DNA from 2 places in the Nocardiopsis protaetiae genome. Region 1 is predicted to be linked to the other one. Evidence: riboswitches for the same ligand, from Rfam matches in the RefSeq annotation. Region 1 holds a riboswitch; the other holds the start of a gene.
What was found. A riboswitch is a leader RNA that binds a small molecule or an ion and turns the genes downstream of it on or off. The one in region 1 is predicted to bind glycine.
Positions count from the first base shown of each region.

Region 2: it holds a riboswitch for glycine, as region 1 does, so the genes downstream of both, gcvT (glycine cleavage system aminomethyltransferase GcvT) here and gcvP (aminomethyl-transferring glycine dehydrogenase) in region 1, are expected to answer to the same signal.

Region 1 covers NZ_JBJJBV010000323.1:230-6,577, reverse strand. The annotation lists partial or broken gene gcvP (aminomethyl-transferring glycine dehydrogenase) at 1-2,027, opposite strand, end outside; glycine riboswitch at 2,126-2,217, opposite strand; gene ACJOT3_RS30620 (glycoside hydrolase family 13 protein) at 2,977-4,617, opposite strand; gene ACJOT3_RS30615 (carbohydrate ABC transporter permease) at 4,658-5,581, opposite strand; gene ACJOT3_RS30610 (carbohydrate ABC transporter permease) at 5,601-6,348, opposite strand, start outside.
Region 2 covers NZ_JBJJBV010000076.1:16,623-23,802, forward strand. The annotation lists gene glyA (serine hydroxymethyltransferase) at 1-700, opposite strand, end outside; gene gcvH (glycine cleavage system protein GcvH) at 707-1,084, opposite strand; gene gcvT (glycine cleavage system aminomethyltransferase GcvT) at 1,245-2,360, opposite strand; glycine riboswitch at 2,505-2,605, opposite strand; gene ACJOT3_RS14095 (penicillin binding protein transpeptidase domain-containing protein) at 2,802-3,614, shown strand; gene ACJOT3_RS14100 (3-deoxy-7-phosphoheptulonate synthase) at 3,686-4,744, opposite strand; gene ACJOT3_RS14105 (AMP-binding protein) at 4,935-6,653, opposite strand; gene ACJOT3_RS14110 (DUF4429 domain-containing protein) at 6,805-7,180, shown strand, end outside.

The DNA.
Region 1 (6,348 bases):
TCGTGGACCAGACGGCACACCTCGGTGATGGTGTCCTCGTACACGCCGTGCGTGGACGGGTAGGTCACCATGATCGCGGCCAGCACGTCCGCGTGCTTGGCGATCTTGGCCTTGAGGTCGTCGACGTCGACGTTGCCGCCCTCGTCGCAGGCCACCACGGCCACGCGCATGCCCGCCATCACCGCGCTGGCGGCGTTGGTACCGTGCGCGGAGCTGGGGATCAGGCACACGTCGCGGTGGTCGTCGCCGCGCGAGCGGTGGTAGCCGCGGATGGCCAGCAGGCCCGCGAACTCGCCCTGGGAGCCGGCGTTGGGCTGGAGCGACACCGCGTCGTAGCCGGTGATCTCGGCCAGCCAGGCCTCCAGGTCACGGATCAGCGCCACCGAGCCGGCCGCCTGGTCCAGCGGGGCCAGCGGGTGGAGCCCCGCGAACTCCGGCCAGGTGACCGACTCCATCTCGGTGGTGGCGTTGAGCTTCATGGTGCACGAGCCCAGCGGGATCATCGTGCGGTCCAGCGCCAGGTCGCGGTCGGAGAGCTTGCGCATGTAGCGCAGCAGCGAGGTCTCGCTGCGGTGGGTGTTGAACACCGGGTGGTCGAGGTAGTCGACCCCGCGCGCCAGGTCCTCGGGGACGCGGTCGGCGTCCTCGTCCACGGCCACGGCGGACTTGGCGGAGCCGCGCCCGGCCTCGCCGAACGCCTCGGCCAGCGCGGTCAGGTCGGCGACGGTGGTGGTCTCGTCCACGCTGACGCCGACGGTGGCGGCGTCCACGCGCAGCAGGTTGAACCCGGCCGCCAGGGCGTCCTCCACGACCCGGTCGGCGCTGGGCACCCGCACCCGCAGGGTGTCGAAGAACGCGCCGTGGACGACCTCGAAGCCGCGCTCGGCCAGCGCGCCGGCCAGCGCCGCGGTGCGGGTGTGCACCTGGCGGGCGATCGCGCGCAGGCCGTGCGGGCCGTGGTAGACGGCGTACATCCCGGCCATGACGGCCAGCAGCACCTGGGCGGTACAGATGTTGCTGGTGGCCTTCTCGCGGCGGATGTGCTGCTCGCGGGTCTGGAGCGCCAGGCGGTAGGCGGGACGGCCCGCGGTGTCCACCGAGACGCCGACCAGGCGGCCCGGGATCTGGCGGCGCAGCTTCTCGGTCACCGACATGTAGCCGGCGTGCGGGCCGCCGAAGCCGAGCGGGACGCCGAAGCGCTGGGTGGAGCCGACGGCGATGTCCGCGCCCAGGGCGCCGGGGCTGCGCAGCAGGGTCAGCGCCAGGATGTCGGCGGCGACCACGGCCAGGGCGCCGCGCTCGTGGGCGGCGGCGATGACCGCGCCCGGGTCGCGCACCACACCGCTGGAGGCCGGGTACTGGACCAGGACGCCGAACGCGTCGCCCTCGGGCAGGCCCTGGGACAGGTCCGCGACGACGACCTCGATGCCCAGCGGTTCGGCGCGGGTGCGCAGCACCTGGAGGGTCTGCGGGAAGACGTCGGAGTCGACGACGAAGACGTCCGCCTTGCTCTTGGAGGCGCGGCGGGCCAGGGTCATGGCCTCGGCGGCGGCGGTGGCCTCGTCCAGCAGGGAGGCGCCGGTGACGGGCAGGCCGGTGAGGTCGGAGACCATGGTCTGGAAGTTGATGAGGGCCTCCAGGCGGCCCTGGGAGATCTCCGGCTGGTAGGGCGTGTACGCCGTGTACCAGGCCGGGTTCTCCATGATGTTGCGCAGGATCACCGGCGGGGTGAAGGTGCCGTAGTAGCCCTGGCCGATGAGGGGCTTGACGACGGTGTTGCGGTCGGCGAACGCGCGCAGCTCCGCGAGGGTCTCGGCCTCGCCGATGGCCTCGGGCAGGTCGAGCGTCGCGCTCCGGCCGGGGGCGCTGAGGATGGACGCGGGGACGGCGGCGGCCATGAGCTCGGCGGTGGAGCCGTAGCCGACCGTCTTGAGCATCTCCTCGACGGCGCCGGGCGCGGGACCGATGTGGCGGTCGGCGAACACGCGGGCGGGTGCGCCGGGGATGTTCACGGGCTGGTCGGGCACGGAGACCTCCTGGTGACAGGGCCGATGCGGATCGGCGGTGTTCCTCACGGTCTCCCCCTCTGTCACCGGGCACGGCGGTGCCCAGGCTTCAGAGCGGCCTTCTCCGTGCGGTCCGTGGTGCCTGAGAGGTTACTGGGGAGTATTGCCCCGTCGGCGCCCCTGGGTCAGGGGTCTCTCCCGCGCGGTATCGACAGCCTGCTGACGCTGTGTTCACTTGTACGGACAGGGTGAATGTCGGTTTTCATCCCTGTTGTGGTTACGACCGTACTCGATCGCACCGCCCGTAGCCGAGTCCCCCCGCGCGTTGCGCGCGCCTCACCTGCCCGGGCACGACGAGGGCCCGTGCGGCCGTCCCTCCGCACGGACCCTCCACCGTCCTCTCTCGGACGGTCCCGGTGGGGCCGGTGCGCGGCCCCGCCCTCTTCTCTCGGACAGTCCCGGGCCGCCCGGCCGCCCCCAGGCGAAAGGACTCACCGTGCGCCGCGTCACACCCCTCGTCCCGCCCGCCGACCACCCCGGGCGCGCCGCCCGCCGAACCGCCCACGGGATCCCCGGTCGCGTATGCCTCCGGTCCCGGACGCCGCCGCGCCGGGGCCGCGCCGCCGGGGCGTCGGCGGCGGGCGACCGTGGGAGATGCGGCCGCCTCCGCTCGGGCGGCCGCAGACGATGGCGGCGGTGTCCGACGCGGCGCGGTCCCTCGACCGAGCGGCGGCGGGCGAAGGCGGCGGTGTCCCCCGACCGGGCGACGGCAGGCGAAGGCGGCGGTGTCCCGAAGAGGAACCGAGACTCGCCGCCAGGGGCCGGGACACCGCGGCAGGCCCGGGAAAGGGCGGAGCCCGTGCGGCCGTCCCTCCGCACGGGCTCCTCACCCATCTCTCTCGGACAGGGTTCGCGGAGGGCCTCGCACGGCCGTCCTCCGCACGAAGCCCTCACCACTCTCACTCTGTCATCACTCTCGGACGATCCGCAGCCACACCGCCGTGTCGGACGGCAATCGGTCGCCCTCCAGGGGGCCGCTGGCCAGCAGCACCCCGCCGTGGGCGGGCAGGTCGGCCGGGCCCCCGCCCAGGTTGACGACGCAGGCCACGTCGTCGCGGACGAACGCCAGCACCTCCTGGGGCGCCTCCAGCCAGCGCATCCCCGGGCCGTCGGCGGGCGGGGCGCCCAGGGCGGGCTCGGCCCGGCGCACCGCCAGCGCCCGGCGGTACAGGTGCAGCATGCCGTCGGGGTCGGCGGCCTGGGCCGCGGCGGTGTGCGCCGACCAGCCCGCGGGCTGGGGCAGCCACGGGTCGGCCGCCCCCTCGGGGCCGAACCCGAAGGGCGGCGCGTCCCCCGACCACGGCAGCGGCACCCGGCAGCCGTCCCGGCCCCGGTCGGTCCCGCCCGAGCGGGCGAACACCGGGTCGTCGATCAGCTCCTCGGGCACGTCCACCTCCTCCAGGCCCAGCTCCTCGCCCTGGTACACGTACACCCCGCCGGGCAGGGCCATGGCCAGCAGCGCCGCCGCCCGCGCCCGCCGGGTGCCCAGTTCCAGGTCCGTGGGCTCCCCGTAGCGGCGGTCGGCGAACGAGAACCCGGTGTCCCCCGCCCGCCCGTACCGCGTCACGTGCCGGGTCACGTCGTGGTTGGACAGCACCCACGTGGCGGGCGCCCCCACCGGCGCGTGCGCGGCCAGCGTGCGGTCGATGACCGCCCGCAGCGCCTTGGGGTCCCAGGGGCAGCTGAGGAAGTCGAAGTTGAACGCGCTGTGCAGCTCGTCGGACCGCAGGTAGCGCGCGAACCGCTCCGGGTCGGGCAGCCACATCTCCCCCACGAACACCCGGTCGGGCCCGTAGGACTCGGCGATCCGCCGCCAGCGCCGGAACACGTCGTGCACCCCGTCGCGGTCGGAGAACGCGCTCTCGTCCCCCTCGGCGGCGTCCGGCAGCGCCGGGTCCTTGACCATCCCGTCGGCCACGTCGATGCGGAACCCGTCCACGCCCCGGTCGAACCAGAACCGCAGGATCGCGTCGAACTCCTCGCGCACCCGCGGGTGCTCCCAGTTCAGGTCGGGCTGCTGCGCCGAGTACAGGTGCAGGTACCACTCCCCCGGGCTCCCGTCGGCCTCGGTGACCCGCGACCACGCGGACCCGCCGAACCGGGACCGCCAGTTGTTGGGCGGCAGCCCGCCGTCCTCGCCGCGGCCGGGCCGGAACCAGAACAGGGACCGCTCGGCCGAGCCGGGCCCGGCCGCCAGCGCCTCGCGGAACCACACGTGCTCGCTGGAGCAGTGGTTGGGCACGATGTCGATGATCACCCGGATGCCGCGCTCGTGGGCGGCGGCGATGAGCCGGTCGGCCAGGTCCAGGTCGCCGTACACGGGCGCGATGTCGGTGTAGTCGGCCACGTCGTACCCGCCGTCGGCGAGCGGCGACGGGTACCAGGGGCTCATCCACAGCGCGTCGACCCCCAGCTCCGCCAGGTGGTCGATCTCCCGCAGCACCCCGGCGAGGTCGCCGATGCCGTCGCCGTCGCCGTCGGCGAAGCTGCGCGGGTAGATCTGGTAGATGGCGGCGCCGCGCCACCAGTCCGGGTCGTGGTGTCCGGTCACGTTGCGGTGTCCTTGTCTTCGAGGGAAGGGTGGGGCGGGGTCAGCCCTTGAGGGCACCGGCCGACAGCCCCGAGATCACCTGGCGCTGGAACACCAGGAACAGGGCGAGCACCGGCAGGCTGGAGATGACCATCCCGGCGATGAGCAGGTTGAGCGGCATCTCGGTGGAGATCCGCGCCAGGTGGACGGTGATGGTCTGCACCAGCGGGTCCTGGAGCACCACCAGCGGCCAGATGAAGTCCTTCCAGGCGGCGACGATCGCCAGGATCGACACCACCGCCAGGATCGGCCGCGACAGCGGCAGCACGATCCGCAGCATGATCTGGGCGGGTCCGGCCCCGTCCAGCCGGGCGGCCTCCACCAGGTCGGCGGGGATGCGGTCGAAGAACTGTTTGAGCACGAACACGTTGAAGGCGTTGGCCGCCATCGGCAGCCACACCGCCCAGGGCGTGTTGAGCAGGTTGATCCCGAGCAGCGGCACGTCGGCGACGGTGAGGTAGGTGGGGATGAGCAGTGCCGCGGCCGGGAGCATGAGGGTCGCCAGCATCATCCCCAGCACGGCGTTGCCCAGCACCGGGCGCAGCCGCGACAGCGAGTAGGCGGCCGGCACGGCCACCCCGAGCTGGAACAGCCAGGCGCCGCCCACCACCACGAACGTGTTCCACAGGTACCGGCCCAGGTCCAGGGTGTCCCAGGCGCGCGGATAGGTCTCGGGCCGCCACTCCTGCGGCAGCAGGGTGGGCGGGGTGCGGGCCAGTTCGGCGGGGGGCTTGAAGGACCCGCTCACCGCCAGCAGCATCGGTCCCAGGAACACCACGGTGAACAGGACGATCACCAGGACCAGGACCGCCCGGTAGCCGGTCCTGCCCCGGGGGCCGTTGAGGGTGAGCGGGGAGACGAGGGTGCGCTCCGCGGTGCGCGCGGGCGGGCCGCCGCGGGCCCGCCGGGGCCGGGTGGGTGTCATGGCTCTCCTCCAGGACGGGTCAGCGGGTGCGGGTGGCCCACAGGTACAGGGCGGAGAACACGGCCAGGACCGCGAAGAGCAGCAGGCTCAGGGCGGCGGCCGCGCCGAAGTCGCCGAAGGTGAACGCGTAGCGGTAGATGAGCAGCAGGACCGTGGTGGTCGCCCCCTCGGGCCCGCCGCCGGTGAGGATGTAGGGCTCGACGAACACCTGCATGGTCGCCACGATCTGGAGCAGCAGGAGCACGAGGATCACGAACCGCATGTGCGGAATGGTCACCGACCACACCCGCTGGAGCAGCCCGGCCCCGTCGAGTTCGGCCGCCTCGTACAGCTCGCCCGGGATGGCCTGGAGCCCGGCCAGGTAGATGAGGGTGGCGGTGCCCAGGTTGGCCCAGGTGGAGACGATGACGAGCGAGATCAGCGCGGTGTCGGCGGAGTTGGTCCACTCCAGCCCGGGCAGGCCCACCGCGCGCAGCGCGCCGTTGAGCAGTCCGGGCCCGGGGTCGTAGAACCACTTCCACAGCAGCGCCGACACGATGGGCGGCAGCATCACCGGCAGGTAGACGACCAGCCGCAGGTATCCGCGGGCGTGCTTGAGCTCGTTGAGGACGAGCGCCAGCACGAACGGCAGGGCGAACCCGAAGACCAGGGCCAGCAGGGTGAACCGCGCGGTGTTGGCCCATGCGGTGGCGAACAGCGGGTCCCGGAACAGGGTGCGGAAGTTCTCCAGCCCCACCCACACCGGGTCGGTGACGAAGTTGACCCGC
Region 2 (7,180 bases), on a different contig from region 1:
TCTTGTGCGTGGTGGTGGTGACCACGTCGGCGAACGGCACCGGGTTGGGGTGCAGGCCCGCCGCGACCAGGCCGGCGAAGTGCGCCATGTCGACCATGAGCAGGGCGCCCACGGAGTCGGCGATCTCCCGGAACCGGGCGAAGTCCAGCTGCCGCGGGTAGGCCGACCAGCCCGCCACGATCATCTTGGGCTGGTGCTCCTTGGCCAGGGCGGCGACCTCGTCGTAGTCGACGGTGCCGTCCTCGTCGCGCACGTGGTAGGCCACGGCGTTGAGGACCTTGCCGGAGTAGTTGATCCGCATCCCGTGGGTCAGGTGGCCGCCGTGGGCCAGGTCCAGACCGAGGATGGTGTCGCCCGGCTTGAGCAGGGCGAAGTACACGGCCGTGTTGGCCTGGGCGCCCGAGTGCGGCTGTACGTTGGCGTGCTCGGCACCGAACAGGGACTTGGCCCGGTCGATGGCGAGCTGCTCGACGACGTCGACGTACTCGCACCCGCCGTAGTAGCGGCGGCCCGGGTAGCCCTCCGCGTACTTGTTGGTCAGGACGGTGCCCTGCGCCTCGATGACGGCCTGCGGAGCGAAGTTCTCCGAGGCGATCATCTCAAGGGTGTCGCGCTGGCGGCCCAGCTCCGCGTCGACCGCGGCCGCGACTTCCGGGTCGAGTTCGCTCAGGCTCTGGTTGAGCGTGTTGTCGGTGGCCATCGGGGGTCAGTCCTCGCCTTCGGTCAGCTTGGTGTACTCCTCCGCGGAGAGCAGCGCGCCGGGCTCCCCGGCCAGGCGCACCTTGAACAGCCACGCGCCGTAGGGGTCGGAGTTGATGGACTCCGGCTCCCCCTCCAGGTCCGCGTTGACCTCGACGACCTCGCCGTCGACGGGGGAGTAGATGTCGCTGACGGACTTGGTGGACTCCACCTCGCCGCAGGTCTCGCCCGCGCTCACGGTGGTGCCGGCGGCGGGGGCCTCGACGTAGACGATGTCGCCGAGGGACTCGGCGGCGAACGCCGTGATGCCGACCGTTGCGACCCCGTCCTCGATCGAGACCCACTCGTGTTCGGCGGTGTAACCCAGCTCCGTGGGAACGCTCACTTCAACTCTCCTTGGAGGTTCTCTTCATTCCTGCCGCGCCGCCGGGTGACGGCCGCCCGGCCCGGCCTACGTCCGGATCGCGTCCCGCCCGTGCCGATCCCGATCAGGGGTGCAGCCGCGCGGGGCGCGTGGGGTCCCGTTGGTGCGGGACCCACGTCTCTCAGGCCTGCCGCTTGTAGAACGGCAGCTCGACCACGTCGACGTCCTCGCCGCGGCCGCGCACGTCCACGGTGAACGCGCCGGTCGCGGTGTCGAGTTCGCCGTCCACGTAGGCCATGGCGATGGGGCTGCCCAGGGTGGGGGAGGGCGCGCCGCTGGTGATGGTGCCGACGACCGCGCCGTCGCGCAGCACGTCCTGGCCGCGGCGCAGCGGACGGCGTCCGCGCGCGACGAGGCCGATGAGGCGGCGGGGGCGGGCGGTGCGGGCGGCCTCTTCGAGGGCGGCCCGGCCGACGAAGTCGCCCTCCTTGTCGAACTTGACCACGCGGCCCAGCCCGGCGTCGAAGGGGGTGAGGTCGGTGCTCAGCTCCTGGCCGTACAGCGGCATGCCCGCCTCCAGGCGCAGGGTGTCGCGGGCCGACAGCCCGGCGGGCACCAGGCCCCGGTCGGCGCCGGCGGCGATGAGCGCCTCCCACACCTCGACGGCGCGCTCGGCGGGCTTGACGAAGATCTCGAACCCGTCCTCGCCGGTGTAGCCGGTGCGCGCCAGCAGGACGGGGACCCCGGCGACGGTGTGCTCGTAGCCCGCGTAGTAGCGGATGGAGTCCAGGTCGGCGTCGGTGAGCGGGGCCAGGATCTCCACGGCCCGGGGGCCCTGGACGGCGATGAGCGAGTACTCGGCGGACTCGTCGGCGACCTCGACGTCGAACCCGGCGGCGCGCTCGGCCAGGGCGGCGGAGACGACGTCGGCGTTGGCGGCGTTGGCCACCACGAGGTACTCCTCCTCGCCGAGCCGGTAGACGATGAGGTCGTCCAGGACGCCGCCGTCGGCGTCGGTGATCATCGTGTAGCGGGCCTTGCCCGGCTTGACCTGCGACAGGTGCCCGACCAGGGCGTGGTCGAGGGCGCGCCCGGCGTCGGGGCCGGTGAGGCGGATCTCGCCCATGTGGGAGAGGTCGAACAGGCCCGCGGCCTCGCGTACGGCCTTGTGCTCGGCGGTCTCGCTGCCGTAGCGGAGGGGCATGAGCCACCCGGCGAAGTCGACGAGGGAGGCACCGGCCTTCTCGTGGATCGCGCGCAGGGCGGTGGGCCGCGACGCGGACGCGGGCTCTGACATGGGTACTCCCGAGAGGATGGGCGTCGTATCGTGCATAGGCGTTGCCATCCTCCCCCTCTGTCATCTGTGCCTGAGAGCTTCACCGCGCGCTCGGCGTGGCTTGCACCTTCGGCGAGGGACGCGGTCCCTGCTTTCCAGAGTGGTCTCGCCCGTACGGTCCACTGTGCCTGAGAGGTTGTTTCGGGGAGGGATTGCTCCTTCGGCGGCCCGCGCCGGCTGCGCGGGCACTCTCCCGTACGGGGTCAGCAACACGTTCAGCCTAGCAGCGGCCGTGGCCGCTCCCAAGGGCGGCCGCCGCCGTGCGGCCGCCCGCGCGAACGGACCGGTCGAATCCCCGGCGGGGCGGGCGCGCACGGACTACCGTGTGCGGTGAACGGAACGGAATCGGGTCGTTGCGGTTCGTGTACCGAGGGAGACCGAGTGCTGGTGGACACGCGGAGGATGAGACGGATCGGGTGCGCGTCGGTGGTCGGCGCGACGCTGGCGGCGCTGCTGGGCTGCGCCGCTCCGCGGGAGGACGGGGAGGGGCCGGGCCCGTCCCCGGGCGCGGACAACGCCGCCGCGGTGGGCGGGGACGTGGCCGCGGTGGAGCGGGCGGACCTGGCCGCGGTGTTCGAGCGGGCCGGGGCGACGGGCACGTTCGTGCTCTACGACACACAGGACCGCACCTCGGTGCTGGTGGACCCCGGGCGGGCGCGCGAGCGCGCGGTGCCGGGGGAGACGTTCGACCTGGTGACGGCGCTGGTGGCGCTCCAGACGGGTGCGGCCGCCGACGCGGGGGCGGTGGCGGGCGCCGGGGAGGCCGCCCACCGGGACGCGGTGGAGCGGGTGGGCCGGGACCGGCTGGCACCGTGGGTGGACCGGTTCGAGTACGGCAACCGCGACGTCGGCACGGGGGAGGACGACTTCTGGGCGCGGGGCCCGCTGGGGGTCTCCGCGGTGGAGCAGACGGAGTTCCTGGCCCAGCTGGCCCGCGGAGAACTGCCGGTGGACGCCGCCCACCAGCGGGCACTGCACGCGCTCACCCTGGTGGAGGAGGGCGAGGGGCACACGCTGCACGGCCGCGCGGCCTGCGAGGGCGGGGGCGCGCCGGGGTGGTGGGTCGGCTGGGTGAGCGGCCCGGCGGGCACGCACACCTTCGCCCTGCGCCTGGAATCCGGGGCCGACGCATTCGAACCGGGGGACTGCGAGGCCCTGGGCCGCGAGCTGCTGGCCGCCCTGGAGGTCCTCCCGCGGGAGTCCGCGACCCGCTAGGCCCGGCCCTGGGAACGACGACGCCCGCCCCGTTCGTGAACGGTGCGGGCGCCGGTGCGTGTGCGGACCGGCTAGGCGGTCTTGCGGCGGGCCCGGACGGCCTCGGCCAGGGTGGTCAGCACCTCGGTGGTGGTGTCCCAGCCCATGCACTTGTCGGTGATGGACTGGCCGTACACCAGGTCCGCCGGGTCGCCCAGCTTCTGGGCGCCGGGGACGAGGAAGCTCTCCAGCATGACGCCGATGATGCCGTCCTGGCCCTCGGCGACCTGGGCGGCGATCTCGGCGGCCACGCCCGGCTGGCGCTCGTGGTCCTTGCCGCTGTTGGCGTGGCTGGCGTCGATCATCAGGCGGCGCGGCAGCCCGGCCTTGGTGATGACGTCCAGCGCCGCGTTCACCGAGGCGGTGTCGTGGTTGGGGCCGGTGCGGCCGCCGCGCAGGATGACGTGGCAGTCGGGGTTGCCCTCGGTGACGACCACCGAGCCGGCGCCCGCCGGGTCCACGCCGAAGAACGTGTGGGAGGCGGCGGCCGCGCCGACCGCGTCCACGGCCACCTGCACGTCGCCGTCGGTGCCGTTCTTGAAGCCCACCGGGGTGCTCAGGCCGCTGCTCAGCTGGCGGTGCACCTGGCTCTCGGTGGTGCGGGCGCCGATCGCGCCCCAGGACACGGCGTCGGCGATGTACTGCGGGGTGATGGGGTCGAGGAACTCGGTGCCCGCGGGCAGCCCCAGCGAGTTGATGTCCAGCAGGATCTCGCGGGCCAGGCGCAGGCCGCGCTGCACGTCGTAGGTGTCGTCGAGGCCGGGGTCGTTGATGAGCCCCTTCCAGCCGACGGTGGTGCGCGGCTTCTCGAAGTACACGCGCATGACCACGCACAGCTCCTCGCTCAGCGAGGGGATCAGCTCGATGAGGCGGTGGGCGTAGTCCATGGCCGACTCGCGGTCGTGCACGGAGCAGGGGCCGACGACGACCAGCAGGCGGTCGTCCTCACCGTCCAGGACCCGCTTGACCTCGGTGCGGGAGCGCTCGACCAGGGCGGTGCGCTCATCTCCCAGGGGAAGCTCGGCGAGCAGGTCCCGGGGGGCGATGAGCGGCTTGTAGTCGACCACCCGTGTGTCGTTGGTGCTGGGCATGCTGCTGCTCCCCTTATGTCCTCGCTCGTGCGGTGCCGCCACCCTGCACACTAGCGCGGCCGCGGGGCCCGAACGCGGTTACGCCGGTATTTCGGACGAGGGTCACATGGTGGGAGGCGGTAATCGCGACAATGGTGAAATGTTCGTCTCATTTGTTGAGACGCATTTCTCCGGATAGGCCGGTGCCGGTTCAGGCCCCCGGCCCGGTGAAGTCCTCCTCCCAGAACTCGGCGGGGTGGCGCGAGCCGTCCGTGACCGGCCCGCGCTCGGCCTCCTCCCGGCGCAGCTGCACCCGGCGGATCTTGCCCGACACCGTCTTGGGCAGCTCGGCGAACTCCAGGCGGCGGACCCTCTTGTACGGGGACAGGCGGGCCCGGACGTGCTCCAGGATCGCCCGCGCCGTCTCCGCCGTGGCCGGCACCCCCGGGGCCGGGGTCACGAACGCCTTGGCGACCGCCAGCCGCAGCGGATCGGGCGAGGGGACCACCGCCGCCTCGGCCACGTATTCGTGTTCGACGAGCACGCTTTCGAGTTCGAATGGTGAGATGCGGTAATCCGAGGCCTTGAACACATCGTCGCCGCGGCCGATATAGGTAATGTGCCCGTCGGCCTCCCGGGAGGCCAGATCCCCGGTGTGGAACAGGCCCCGGCGGGTCGCCAGCCGGGTCAGGTCGGGGCTGTCGGCGTACCCCTTCATGATCCCCACCGGCTCGTCGGACAGGTCCACGCAGATCTCGCCGCTGTCGCCGGGCTCCTCGGTGACCGGGTCCGCCAGCACGATCCGGTAGCCGGGCATCTCGCGGCCCATCGACCCGGGCACCACGTGCTGTCCGGGGGAGTTGCCGACCAGCAGGGTGGTCTCCGTCTGGCCGAACCCGTCGCGCACCGTCAGGCCCCACGCCTTGCGCACGTGCTCCACCACCTCCGCGTTCAGCGGCTCCCCGGCGGCCAGCGCCTCGCGCAGCGGCACCTTCCACGACGCCAGGTCGGTCTGCACCAGCATCCGCCACACCGTCGGCGGGGCGCAGAAGGTGTGCACGCCGCAGCGCACGATCTCGTCGAGCAGGCGCTCGGAGGAGAAGCGGTCCTGGCGCACCACCAGCACCGTCGCCTCGGCGTTCCACGGGCCGAAGACACTGCTGTAGGCGTGCTTGCCCCAGCCGGGCACGGACACGTTGAGGTGCACGTCCCCCGGCCGCACGCCCAGCCAGTACATGGTGGACAGGTGCCCGACCGGGTAGGAGCGCTGGGTGTGCACCACCAGCTTGGGCTTGGCGGTGGTGCCCGACGTGAAGTAGACGAGCAGGGGCGCGTCGGGGCCGATCCGCTGCGCCGGGTGGAAGTCCAGCCCGGCGTGCTCGGAGTCGGGGTAGCCGAGCCAGCCGTCCATGTACCCCACGCAGATGCGGGTCCAGTGGCCGCTCAGGCCCTCGAACTTCTCCGTGTCCACCGGCGAGCACACCACGTGCTTGATCTCGCCGCGCTCCAACCGGTCCACCAGGTCGCCCTCGGTCAGGTTGGTGGCGGTCGGCACCACCACGGCGCCGAGCTTGACGGCCGCCAGGGTGATCTCCCACAGCTCCACCTGCGGGCCGAGCATCACCAGGATGCGGTCGCCCGCGTGCACGCCCTGGGCGTGCAGCCAGTTGGCGACCTGGGAGGAGCGCTCCGCCATCCGCCGGTAGGTGTGCTTCTCCTCCGTGCCGTCCTCGTCGACGATCCACAGCGCCGTGCGGTCCGGCCGGCGCTCCGCGACCTCGTCGAAGTGGTCCAGCGCCCAGTTGAACACCTCGGGCCGGGGCCAGGTGAACTCCCGGTGCGCGGCCTCGCGGTCCTCCCGCAGCCGCAGGAGCAGATCGCGCGCCGCACGGAACTCCGCGGCCCCCTCGGCCGCCGCCTCTTTGGACATCGCCTCGACCTTTCGGATCCGCACCCGCCTCGCTCCGGGGCCGGTGTGCTGGCGTTTCTACCCCCGATGCGCCCCGGTGACCCCTCACCGGCCGCTCGCCCGGCGCCGCGCCCCCGCTAGCGCGTGCCCGCCCGCCCTAGGATGGTGAGCCATGGAGGAACTGCGCGGGCACCACGCCCTTTGGAGGATCGACGACGAGACGGTGCGGATCCGCTTCGACTCCGGGCGCAAGGTGCCGACGCTGTTCAAGGCGCTGGCCGGGTGCGAGGTCCCGCTGGCGGCGGTGCGCGAGGTGGACTTCCACCAGGGCGACCGCAGGCACGGGTGGCGGCTGCGGCTGGACCTGGTCCCGGGTGTGGACCCCTACGTCGTGCTGGGCGTGTCCGCCCGGAACGCGCTCACCCCGCTGGTCCTCACCGGCCCCCACGACACCGAGCTGGTCGCCGAGTACGTCGCCGACAAGATCCGCGACCTGGCCCGCTACGCCCGCGACACCCTCACCGGAGAGCTGGACCGCACCGAGGTCG